Regions from separate parts of the Ferdinandcohnia sp. GQ5 genome, predicted to be linked through region 2. Evidence: predicted binding sites of a transcription regulator. Region 2 holds the regulator's gene; each other region holds the start of a gene.

Region 1 (3,221 bases), on a different contig from region 2:
CTCATCTGTTCTCCCGACAAAAACTATCGGGATATCTTTCGAAGCTTCTTTAAAACTTTTAAAACTTTTTCCTACAGGAGTTGCAATGATCCCATCTACTCTTCGTTCCATAAGTACCTTCAAGTAATCTTTCTCAATCTCTGTATCTTCCTTTGTATGGCAAAGAAGAACATTGTATCCTAAACTCCTAGCCTCCTCCTCAACGCAGACAGCTAACCCTGTAAAAAAAGGACTATTAATGTGTGGAATTAAAAGGCCAATAAATTTACTTTGCTTCGTTACCATACTTCTAGCAATCGAATTTGGTTTATAATTAAAAGCATTTACTACTTCTAGGATTTTTTTTCTTGCGTCTTCACTAACATATCCCGTTTCATTTATTACTCTCGAAACGGTTGAAACAGAGTAACCAGAATGTTTTGCTATATCTTTAATTGAAGTCATTTCTATCTACCTTCCTTTTCAAAAACGATCTCACATAACACGTGAACAATTTTATTGAAAACACAATAATATTTTTATTATAGTGGTAACGTTACCATAAAGAATGCGAGCAATTCCTTAGATATATAAGGAATACTTCTATACATGTGGTAACGCTACCACACGTACCAATAAAAAAAAATAGCTTTTTATCGCTTTCCCTTTCTAACCCTTTTGGAGTGACTATCTTCTAAAAGCTTATATACCCGTTGTTTTTCCTATACATTGTTCATAACATCTATATTGTCTATACGTGAGTTCTACTAATTTACCATTTACTAAATTCATACTCCAAATAGAATATTAATCTTTTGTGGTAACGTTACCACAAAATACAAATAAAAAAAGTTGATTATTAATTGGTTTCTCAAAAAAACATGGTAACGTTCTCACAATAAATGATATAAATTTATTTAATTAATGTCAATATTTTTTTTGAATTTTTTATATTTTCTATATAACTTTCCTTATAAAACTATTTTATTTTAGCTTTAGATATAATGAACTAAACGACTACCTAACCATTTGAAATAATTGCTTTTATTTAAGAAATACCCCTAGTTCATTAGGGGTACTTTTCATTTTTAGTTTTTTCTATCCATAAGAAAATACGGTAAATTTTATCCATTATATATTACAAACATTAACTATATCCTTAAACCTAACCCTATGTATTTCTTCAAAATGATCTATAATTCTTAACTCAGATGTTAAAGGCTCCACAAAGTGCACTTTTCCGATTAATAATTGAAAACCACCATTATAGTACAGAGTGAATACCAGCTCTTCGTTGTACTCCATAGCACTACATATTGTTTGGTTTATCTCTTCTAATTGATTTTCATCTAATATAGGTTTTTCAACTTTCTTATTATCCCAATCAATTCTTCTATAAGAGTCAACCATTTCTGGCATCGCAAATGCCATGCCCCTTTTTATTTTTTCACGATCTATTAACACGTTGGTCACTCCTTTAAATGCACTATACAGGAATGTATGTTCGATTAATAGGGCGTTAAAAAAAGCAATCAAGACTGTTCTTGTTAAACTAAATCACCCGTTACTTCAAGTACATTCTTTGACAAAGTAGTATAAATAACTTCTTTTGTATGTGCAGTATCGTTGTACTGTGTATCAATAGATACTGTTATAAAGGACAGATTTTCTTCAATATAAGCCCCGTCCTTTCTTTTTACGCACGTAATGAAACTAACTGATCAAGTTCTTTAGTCAGACCTTTTCATCATTTTCCAATTTAAACAACTCAATAATTGTCTCAATATCCTTTATTATTAAATAGAGGGTAGAAAACATTACCTGTTCAACTTCAAAAGAAATTTTATTTAAATGTGATAACCAATTTATATCTGTAATTTTTCCCTCTTCATTGGTCTTCACAAATGTATTTATCAAGATTTCATTTTTCTTTGGTAACTGTACTACGTACCTCATCACTAAATTTAAGAAAAATATAATATTTAAAAGCCATTGACACCACTTTTAAATTTTTCAAACACATACAGACTCTCAAAATACTTATCCAATTTCATATATTTTTTTTGAAATTCCAAGTCTCTTAGCATTTCATCTACAAGATTAGTTTATGAAAAATTTGGCTTGTTTAAAAATATTAACGTAACCTTCCTCCCTGGTTGCGTAATATGAATTTTTTTCATTTGCATCCTTGTATGCATTAGCTGTAAAGCGACAAAAAAGTTGGAAACTAAATTGCTTAAACTACTTGGCCGCACTGTTAGATGATAAATAATCTACTTTAAAGTCTTTTTGTTAAATAACGAATATATGTATTATTGTTGTTTTCTACAAATCTTCAACTTGAATCATTTACTACATAATGAGGTGCTTCCCTTGCGACAGCATCCCAAAAGTCAGTCCACTGTTTATACGCATGTATTTACCATAGAATGAAACAGCCCTTCAGATAAAAGTTTTAATAAACTTGTAACTCTACCCAAAATTGCGATAAATCAAAAAAATGTTTGAAAATTTAAATGTTTGTGGCTGTAGTATTAATCTGCTAATCAATTACATATCTTACAACTTTTCTTCTATCAGGCTTCGACAAAGTTCAGGGAGCTACTGTGACCATATCTTGTGATCAAATGTTATGCAAGAAAAAAGTTAGAACTTTGTACTCCCACAAAGTTCTAACTTGAATTTTCTACTAGAAAGGCAGCCACAAGTAATTTATATCTTTTAGACTGCCCTATTTGAATAGTCATCTTTAAACTATTATTTTTTTGCTAGCCAATTTGCAATGTTATTCCAAAGCTTAGCATATCCTTCCCAATTTAAAAATTCTTTCGGTGCCCAATGTGGTGAACAATCGGATGCAAATGCTGCTGTTCTACCTTTTCCATATTTTAAAACTGATAGAAATGGGTCGCTTCCTGCTTGAACTAGAACCGTTGCATCATCTTTAGCTATAAGGCGATTATATCCTAAAAACCCCGGCCATTGTTCAGGTAAATCATTCAAAATAATGTGTTCAGGTATTAAAGCCTCTGGTTTAACACCTTCTGGGATTTCAACCCGATCATCATATGGAAGCATCTGAACTGGTAAGCACTTTTCTATTGGAGTATTATGATATCTACCCTTTCCATCAATTCCCTGGAAAGTTAAATACCCTCCTATCATTAATAAACTTCCACCCTGTTCAACATAGTCGTGTAATAGTTGTAAACGATTAGTTACGATTTTAGATTGCACAAAAG
Region 2 (3,221 bases):
ATCTTGGCCCTGAACCTGAGTTTTTCTTATTTAAGTTAAATGAAAAAGGTGAACCAACTCTTGAACTTAACGATAATGGTGGTTACTTTGACTTAGCGCCAACAGACCTTGGTGAAAACTGCCGCCGTGATATCGTATTAGAGCTTGAGGAAATGGGATTTGAAATTGAAGCTTCTCACCATGAGGTTGCACCTGGACAACATGAAATTGATTTTAAATACGAGGATGCTTTAACAGCGTGTGATGAAATTCAGACTTTTAAGCTTGTTGTAAAAACAATTGCTCGTAAACATGGTTTACATGCAACCTTTATGCCAAAACCATTGTTTGGAGTAGCGGGTTCAGGAATGCACTGTAACCTATCATTATTCAAAGGCGCGGAAAATGCATTCTTTGATCCTAATGCGGATCTACAATTAAGTGATAATGCTAGACATTTTATTGCAGGTATTTTAAAGCATGCGCCTAATTTTACAGCTGTTACAAATCCAACTGTAAACTCATATAAACGACTAGTACCTGGTTATGAAGCACCTTGCTATGTGGCTTGGTCTGCTCAAAATAGAAGTCCACTTGTTCGTATCCCAGCTTCACGTGGTTTAAGCACACGTGTCGAGGTGCGTTCAGTTGACCCGGCAGCAAACCCTTATATGGCAATGGCTGTACTATTAGCTGCAGGATTAGATGGTATCAAAAACAAATTGACACCACCAGCACCTGTTGACAGAAACATCTATGTGATGAATAAAGAAGAGCGTAATGAAGCGGGCATTGTGGATTTACCACCAACTTTATCTCTTGCATTGGATATGCTTAAGCAGGATGAAGTGTTAATCAAAGCATTAGGCGGACATCTGTTCGAACACTTTATTGAAGCAAAAGAGATCGAATGGGATATGTTCCGTACCCAGGTTCATCCATGGGAGAGAGAGCAATACATGACTATGTATTAATAAATGAACCCTTAACACGTGGATGTGTTAAGGGTTTTTTTGCTAATAAAAAAGGAACATTTCATTTAGAAATGTTCCTTTTTTAGATTAATGAATTGTACGGTATACGCCAATAACTTTTCCTAATATGACTACGTTTTTAAGGATGATCGGTTCGAGCATTGAGTTTTCCGGTTGCAAGCGGATATGATCTTTTTCCTTAAAGAAACGTTTTACAGTCGCTTCATCTTCCTCTGTCATTGCAACAACAATATCCCCATTGTTAGCTGAATGCTGTTGTCTAACAATCACATAGTCTCCGTCAAGAATCCCCGCTTCGATCATACTATCTCCCATTATCTCAAGCATAAAAATTTGGTCATCATGGGCAGCAAAACGATCAGGTAATGGGAAGTACTCTTCAATATTTTCCACAGCTGTAATTGGTTGTCCTGCAGTAACCTTACCTATGACTGGGACATTCACAACGTTTGCAGTTGGAATTGTTTCATTTTCGTCAACTTGTAAAATTTCAATCGCGCGAGGTTTAGTAGGGTCTCTTCGAATCAAGCCTTTGCTTTCTAGTCTGGACAAATGTCCGTGTACTGTTGAACTTGATGCTAAACCAACAGCCTCCCCAATTTCCCTTACGGAAGGTGGGTAGCCCTTTTCTTTAACTTCTTGTTTTATGTAATTCAATATATCCTGCTGTCTTTTAGAAAGCTTCGTTGTCATCTTCGCTCATCCCCTTGCACTTATATTATATATGTATTTAAATCTTCTCTTCGATCTCACTGTTCAGGTGACCTAGTAAATTCGACAAATACCGAATTTCTTAAGTTGAGTATAGCATGTTTTACTAGATTATACAAACATAAGTTCGAATTTTTGTTGACACAAAACAAATGTTCGGTCTATAATAGAAATATAAAATACGAACAAACATTCTATAGGAGTGAAATAAAGATGTTAAGGAAATTACAAGGCGGATTTATCTATTATGTACTATTTGTTTTATTAAGTATGGGAATGGTTATTATTAGTGCAAGCTAAATGCGTAATGTGGATGACTTGTAAAATATCTTTTCATCTAGTACTATGAACTATGATTTAGAAAAGAATAAACAAGGAGTAATAATTATGCTTTCAAAAGATAAAATCAATCGGATCAATGCTCTTGCAAAAAAAGCGAAGACAGTTGGTCTTACGGATAAAGAAAAAGAAGAACAGCAAGAGCTTAGACAAGAGTACCTACGTGTTTTTAGAAGTTCAATGACTAATACATTACATTCTGTAAAAGTTGTTGATCCAGAGGGTAATGATGTAACCCCAGAAAAACTGAAAAATAGTAAGCGGAAAAGATTGCATTAATAAAGAATACATAGATTTCTATGTATTCTTTTTTTTTTGTGCATACTATCAATGAAGAACTGCTATGTTTTATGTTAGTTCGTTAGAAACTCTTGAAAGGATGTTTATTTTTATGACACAATCACTAACAGACTTGTCGATAGCGTCAATTCGAACACTTTCTATTGATGCTGTTGAAAAGGCAAATTCAGGACACCCAGGTATGCCAATGGGAGCAGCACCCATGACATATGCTTTATGGACTCGACATATGAAACATAACCCGAAAAACCCACATTGGTTCAACCGTGATCGATTTGTTTTATCTGCGGGACACGGCTCTGCATTATTGTACAGTATGTTACACCTATCTGGTTACGACTTAACAATTGATGACTTAAAGCAGTTTCGCCAATGGGGCAGTAAGACCCCGGGGCATCCTGAGTATGGCCACACGGCAGGTGTCGATGCAACTACTGGCCCACTCGGCCAAGGTATTGCTATGGCTGTTGGAATGGCGATGGCAGAACGCCATTTAGCGGGTGTCTATAATAATGACTCAATTGAAATTGTTAACCATTATACATATGCCATTTGTGGTGATGGTGACCTGATGGAAGGTGTATCAGGTGAGGCTTCATCATTAGCAGGACATCTAAAATTAGGTCGACTAATTGTTTTGTATGATTCTAATGATATTTCCCTTGATGGTGATCTTAATCAAGCGTTTTCAGAATCTATCGAACAAAGGTATAAGTCCTATGGCTGGCAATATCTACGTGTTGAGGATGGGAATGATGTAGAAGCGATTGATAAAGCGATTGAGGAGGCTAAAGGAGATTTAGCACGTCCAGCTCTCATTGAAGTTCGAACGACAATTGGTTATGGTTCTCCAAACCGAGCTGGAAAGTCAAAGGCACACGGTGAACCATTGGGAGC
Region 3 (3,221 bases), on a different contig from region 2:
AACAAGTGAGACTTCAGGAATATCCAGTCCTTCTCGAAGCAGGTTAATCCCTACTAGTACATCATGTTTACCCATACGTAGGTCACGAATAATTTCAATCCGCTCTAGTGTTTTTATTTCTGAATGCAAATAGGTTACCTTAATCCCAACGTCCTTCAAGTAATCTGTTAAATCCTCAGACATTTTTTTCGTTAAGGTAGTAATCAGGACTCGTTCATTTTTGTTTACACGGTCTTGGATTTCACCTAATAAATCATCAATTTGACCTTGAATTGGTCGAACTTCAATAATTGGATCAAGTAATCCAGTTGGACGAATAATTTGTTCAACCATTTCGTCTGTATGCTCGATTTCGTAAGGTCCAGGTGTAGCAGAGACGTTAATGATTTGATTGATATGCTTTTCAAACTCCTCAAAACGCAAAGGGCGGTTATCCAATGCTGATGGAAGACGGAAGCCGTGATCAACCAGTACTTGTTTCCTTGCCTGGTCACCATTAAACATGCCTCGAATCTGAGGCAATGTAACGTGCGATTCATCAACGACAATTAACAAATCCTCTGGAAAATAATCCAGTAAAGTATAAGGTGTTGAACCTGGCGGGCGTAAGGTTAGATGACGTGAATAGTTCTCAATACCTGAACAAAAGCCCATTTCACGCATCATTTCAAGATCATAATTTGTCCGTTGTTCAAGACGTTGTGCTTGTAATAATTGACCATCTTCACGAAGTTCAGCTAAGCGTTCTTCTAGCTCTGCCTCAATATTTTTGATCGCAATTTGCATTTTTTCTTCACGGGTTACGAAGTGGGATGCCGGGAATATTGCAACATGCTCACGTTCACCCAGTATTTCACCAGTTAAGGCATCAACCTCACGAATCCGATCAATTTCATCACCAAAAAACTCCACGCGAATACAGTGCTCATCACGTGAGGCGGGGAAAATTTCAACAACATCCCCTCTTACACGGAAGGTTCCGCGTCGGAAGTCAATGTCATTTCGTTCATATTGAACATCCACTAATTTGCGTAAAAGCTCATTTCGCTCGATTTCCATTCCCGTTCTTAATGAAACAACGAGTTCCCTATATTCCTCAGGAGAACCCAAGCCATAAATGCAAGATACACTCGCAATAATGATGACGTCCCTACGTTCAAAAAGTGAAGATGTTGCTGAGTGTCGTAATTTATCAATTTCATCATTCACGCTTGAGTCCTTCTCGATATATGTATCAGAGGATGGAACATATGCCTCTGGTTGGAAGTAGTCATAATAACTAACAAAATATTCAACAGCGTTATTGGGAAAGAACTCTTTAAATTCACTATAAAGCTGACCTGCCAATGTTTTATTGTGGGCAATGATAAGTGTCGGTCGATTTACTTCCTTGATCACATTCGAAATCGTAAACGTTTTTCCTGTACCCGTAGCACCTAATAAGGTTTGAATTTTTTTGCCAGCTTTGATTCCATCAACAAGCTGTTGGATTGCTCGTGGTTGGTCACCCTGTGGTGAATACTTTGAAACTAACTCAAATTGATCCTTCATTTACGTTCCTCCCATCCATTCTTTTGTTTTTATGTAATTTTCCACTGACTTTTTCTCGATAGAAATATTGTACCACAAACTGACCTAAAACAAACAAAAATACGAACTGATATTCGATTTTTTATTTATTGAAATGTAGTTTATAAAAAATATAACATACTATAATTAGGTAAATAGGTTTACTTTGAAGGAGTTTTATATGATAAAAGGTGATCTTTTATTTGAATTTTTTTATTCATAGAGGGGCAATTAGAAGTGTAAGATTAAATAAAAGCTTTGTTTAAGTGTGGGAGAAGTTTGAAATAAATCGAAGTAATTTCAAAGACAAAAGTCCTTCATCATCTCGATGAAGGACTTTATTTTCCCGCTCTTTTTCCCATATTTCTCGCATACATGAATCCTGCTCCCAACGAAAGAATATCAGCAGCGATGATAATCGCAGAATCGGCATATCCTTTATAAATAGACGCAACGATAAGGGCAACCGCTAGTAAAAACCCCACATAATGGTTATAGGTTACTCTTGTAAAGAAAACGACGAGTACACCAGGAAGGATGAGCGCCAGCAATAGTTTTAATAGCATTAAATTCGTATCCTTTCAATTTCATATCTTCAATATAGCAAATCAAATTAAGGAATTCACGTGATTACTCCTGCTATTTAAACAATTCCGGATAGAATCCTTTAGCCAATGTTTCAACTGCATACGCCATACGGTTTCCTGGTAGTACACTCTCTAATGAAATAACGACAAACTTTTCATTTTTAACACTTTCAAGTTGTGAAAGCGCTGGGTCATTTTTGATATCCTTTATTTTTTGCTCAATCGAAGGAGCATCATAATCGTGAATTAGAATGACATCTGGCTGCCTTGCAAGTACTTCTTCGTAGCTAACTGTGGTCCATTGTTTGTCTGTGATATCATTAAAAATATTTCGGCCGCCTGCTAGCTCTATTAATAACGTTTCAAAATTTGTTCCACCCGCGGTGAAAATGCCATTTCCGCCACTATCATATACTAGTACATCAACTGGCTCATGATTATCCAATTTCTCATGCACACTAGTAATTCGTGCCTTTTGTTCTTCAACAAATGACTCCGCTCGATCTTCAATGTCAAAGATCTTACCGATATCACGTATTTCCTGATAAATTTCTTCCATTGTTGTGGCTTTATTCATATATACGTTGATTCCATAGCTTTCAAGCTCATCCACGTCTAGACCTTCACTACCAAATTCCCAATCAATGCCGTAAATAAAATCTGCCCCACTCGTTATTACAGCTTCCCTTGTTGCAGAACCGTACGTAAGCTCTGGAATCTTCTCATAATCGTCCTTGTATTCAGGCAAAGCACCGCGGCTATGATTGTCCAAGCTGTTTCCAATTACATAATCAGAGAGTCCTAATGCAATAAATAATTCGGTTGCATTCGGCCCCAGGGTTAATACTTTTGAAGGTTTCTCAGTAAATTCTATTTCTCTTCCATAATTATCAATGACCAGAGCTTCTTTAGATTTGGTAACGGAGCCGTTCTCTGTATCCGAGCCACATCCTGTTAATACCAAAACAAGAATCCCTACCAGTAGCAAAACTAGTTTTTTCATTTAAATTTCTCCTTCTAACAAACTGACGGGTAAATAGGTAATCGTCACTTTTTTCGTAGTTG
Region 4 (3,221 bases), on a different contig from region 2:
CTTACTTTGGTCAGCAGCATGTCCATGGGCACATCGTTCTGTGATTGTGCGTAAAATTCTTGGATTAGAAAACGCGATTAGCTTAGGGAAAGTAAGTCCAATGAGACCAAGAATTGAGCGTGTAGATTGGGAATTTTCCTTAGATGACAATGGAGTTGATCCTGTTCTTAGTGTTCAGTATGTGAGTGAGGTCTATAAGAATGCGGACCCTGATTATACAGGTAGACCGACTGTACCAGTCATGGTTGATCTTGAAACCAAACAGGCTGTGAATAATGATTATTTTAAGCTTACCAACTATTTTGAAACGGTTTGGTCTCCTTTCCACAAGGAAAATGCTCCAGATTTATTTCCAAGTGCATTGCGTGAAGAAATCGATGCATTGAACGATGTCATTTTTCATGATGTAAATAATGGCGTGTACCAATGTGGATTCGCCCATTCTCAGGAGGCTTATGAGCAAGCCTATGATCAATTATTTGCTAGATTAGATGAGTTAGAGGAGCGTTTGTCCAAGCATCGTTTCTTATTTGGGGATTTTATCACGGATTCGGATGTCCGTTTATACACCACTTTGGTTCGCTTTGATGCTGCTTATTATTCAGCTTTTCGTACAAACCGTAATTTAATTCGTGAGTTTCCTAATCTATGGGGCTATGCCCGCGATTTGTTCCAGACACCTGGTTTCGGTGAAACAACCGATTTTGATGCAATTAAGCGTCATTACCACCTGTCCATCACCATTGACCCTACAAAAGGAGAAGTCAATATTCTTCCTAAAGGACCAGACGAATCGGTATGGTTTTCCGAACATAACCGTGAAGAATTGAGCAATAAAAAAGAAAAGTTTTTAATAAAAAGGTAGGTGAAATGCCAAACATGAAAATTCGTGATGCTAAACAGGATGAATTAGATTTCATTCGAGAGCAACGAGTTGCTGCTTATCTTGAGCATTCAAAGGCAATTCCAGCTCCTCATTGGCAAGCTCTTAAGCAGGCAATTTCGTCTGAGGCTGACCGCCTTCACGGTTCTGAGCTTATTGTATGTGAGCTTAATGAAAAAATTGTTGGCAGTGTAGTCTTGTTTCCTGCTAAAACAGACGCATATGAAGGTCAGCTGGAGAAGTTGGATTATCCTGAAATTCGAATGCTAGCGGTAAATCCTGAGGCTCGCGGAAAGGGTGTAGCTTCAGCTTTGATTAATGAATGTATAAATCGTTCCAAAGCAAAAAAACACCAGCATATCGGATTACATACCGGTGAATTCATGAAACATGCGATTCAGCTATATACAAAGCACGGCTTCGAGCGATTGCCACAATATGATTTCGAGCCTGCAAATGATGGGATTATCGTCAAAGCGTTTCGATTGACCTTATAAGATAAAAAACCAATTCGCTTTTCTAAGCGTGTTGGTTTTTTTTATGTTCCTTCTGTATTCGATTTAAACACCGTTGGGATTCTTCTTGAAATTTCCATTGAAATCGAACGTATATTCTCCTATTATTAAGAATACAATACGAACATATATTCTTTTTGGAGATGATGTTAAATGGTGGATTACAGCCAGTTGCCCGTTCAAAAGATTTTGTGCGTGGATATAAAAAGCTTCTATGCAAGCTGTGCTGCCGTTTTATTAGGTCTTGATCCGCTCGAATGTTATTTAGCGGTTGTTGGAGATACGGAACGCCAGGGAAGTATTGTGCTTGCGGCTTCACCAAAGCTAAAGAAGGAATTTGGGATAAAAACAGGATCAAGACTTTTTGAAATCCCTAAGGATCCACGAATTAAAATTGTAAATCCAAAAATGGCCATCTATTTACGAATTTCAACGGAAATTACGAGACTTTTTAACCGGTATGTACCTAAAAATGCAATCCACGTGTATAGCGTAGATGAAAGCTTTATCAAGGTTGATGGGACTGAAAAATTATGGGGAGACGCAACAACGATTGCGCGTAAAATTAAGCAGGAAATCGAGGCCGAATATGGGCTTGCTTGTGCCATTGGTATTGGTCCCAATATGCTGATGTCAAAGCTCTGCCTAGATTTAGAGGCGAAGAAGAAGGGGATTGCAGAATGGACCTATGATGATATCCCAGAAAAGCTATGGACAGTCTCACCGCTAAGAGAAATGTGGGGGATTGGGAGTAGAGTTGAGCGAACTTTGAATGGGATGGGGATTACGACGGTTGGGCAGCTTGCCCATTATCCGCTTGAACTACTTGAGAAAAAATTCGGAGTCATGGGAAATCAGCTCTATTACCATGCTTGGGGTGTGGATTTATCAGAAATTGGTGCACCAATTATACAGGGACAGATCAGTTTTGGGAAAAGCCAAATTCTTATGCGTGATTATCCAGATCCGGAAGAAGTCAAACATGTCATTCTTGAAATGTGCGAAGAGGTAGCGAGGCGTGCTCGAAGACATAAAAAAGCAGGAAGAACGATTAGCCTCGGTATTCATTATAGCCGTGATGAGTTTGGCGGAGGATTTTATCGTTCCAAAACCATTGATACTCCGACAAATATCACAATGGAGATGTACCGCGTATGTCTTGAGTTATTTGAGAAATTTTATGTACAGAAGACAGTCCGTAAAATTTCAATTGCACTTTCTAATATTGAAGATGACACACAAATGCAATTGGATTTGTTTTATCTCAACCGAGTTAAGCAGCATAAGCTTGGCTATGTGATGGATGGTATTCGTGGGAAATACGGTTCCGATGCAATCCTGCGTGCAGTATCCTACACAAATGCCGGAACATCAAGACACCGCAGTAAGCTTGTCGGTGGACATAAGGCGGAATAGAAACCAAAAGCGCAAGCACCGGAAAGAGGAACATCGACTAAAAACCGTCATGTCCTGTGGCAAACGTTGATGTCAGCACATCCTCGAAAATACTGAGTATTTTCTTCGTGCGATGATTATGCTACCGAAGCCTTCCTTGTCCTGTGCAAGTCCGACAAGCGCTCCGAACCCCGACGAGGAGGCTCAAAAATAAGCAAAGCTTATTTTTTGCGAGGGTTATGCTCACGTAGCATTCCTTAGTGTTGCTGCCGCAGGAGGGCTTGAAGCGACCTCGAGGGGCTAGGTGCTGGAGCTAGACGTAAGAAAGAAGGTGATTAGCAATGATACGGGATCGTGGATCTATAAAATGGACAGCAATGATGCTGCCGGAGCATGTAAAAATACTTAGAGATTGGACGGAAGAAGAC

Evidence for each region. The regulator LexA, encoded in region 2, represses DNA repair genes until DNA is damaged. The targets are predictions, from matches to a motif close to CGAACATATGTTCG.
Region 1: the regulator LexA is predicted to act here: its motif matches at 1,473-1,486, upstream of AC6CHV_RS07650 (YolD-like family protein).
Region 3: the regulator LexA is predicted to act here: its motif matches at 1,654-1,667, upstream of uvrB (excinuclease ABC subunit UvrB).
Region 4: the regulator LexA is predicted to act here: its motif matches at 1,520-1,533, upstream of AC6CHV_RS11925 (Y-family DNA polymerase).

What each region holds. Positions count from the first base shown of each region.
Region 1 is NZ_JCAXEW010000005.1:31,555-34,775, forward strand. Features, by position in the region: gene AC6CHV_RS07645 (substrate-binding domain-containing protein) at 1-444, opposite strand, end outside; gene AC6CHV_RS07650 (YolD-like family protein) at 1,111-1,443, opposite strand; gene AC6CHV_RS07655 (glutamine amidotransferase) at 2,737-3,221, opposite strand, start outside.
Region 2 is NZ_JCAXEW010000001.1:32,840-36,060, forward strand. Features, by position in the region: gene glnA (type I glutamate--ammonia ligase) at 1-953, shown strand, start outside; gene lexA (transcriptional repressor LexA) at 1,041-1,667, opposite strand; gene AC6CHV_RS00160 (DUF896 domain-containing protein) at 2,073-2,303, shown strand; gene tkt (transketolase) at 2,416-3,221, shown strand, end outside.
Region 3 is NZ_JCAXEW010000003.1:79,342-82,562, reverse strand. Features, by position in the region: gene uvrB (excinuclease ABC subunit UvrB) at 1-1,551, opposite strand, end outside; gene AC6CHV_RS04670 (DUF2198 family protein) at 1,908-2,135, opposite strand; gene AC6CHV_RS04665 (ABC transporter substrate-binding protein) at 2,209-3,159, opposite strand; gene AC6CHV_RS04660 (heme ABC transporter ATP-binding protein) at 3,160-3,221, opposite strand, start outside.
Region 4 is NZ_JCAXEW010000008.1:138,522-141,742, reverse strand. Features, by position in the region: gene AC6CHV_RS11935 (glutathione S-transferase family protein) at 1-865, shown strand, start outside; gene AC6CHV_RS11930 (GNAT family N-acetyltransferase) at 880-1,380, shown strand; gene AC6CHV_RS11925 (Y-family DNA polymerase) at 1,552-2,814, shown strand; gene AC6CHV_RS11920 (YolD-like family protein) at 3,135-3,221, shown strand, end outside.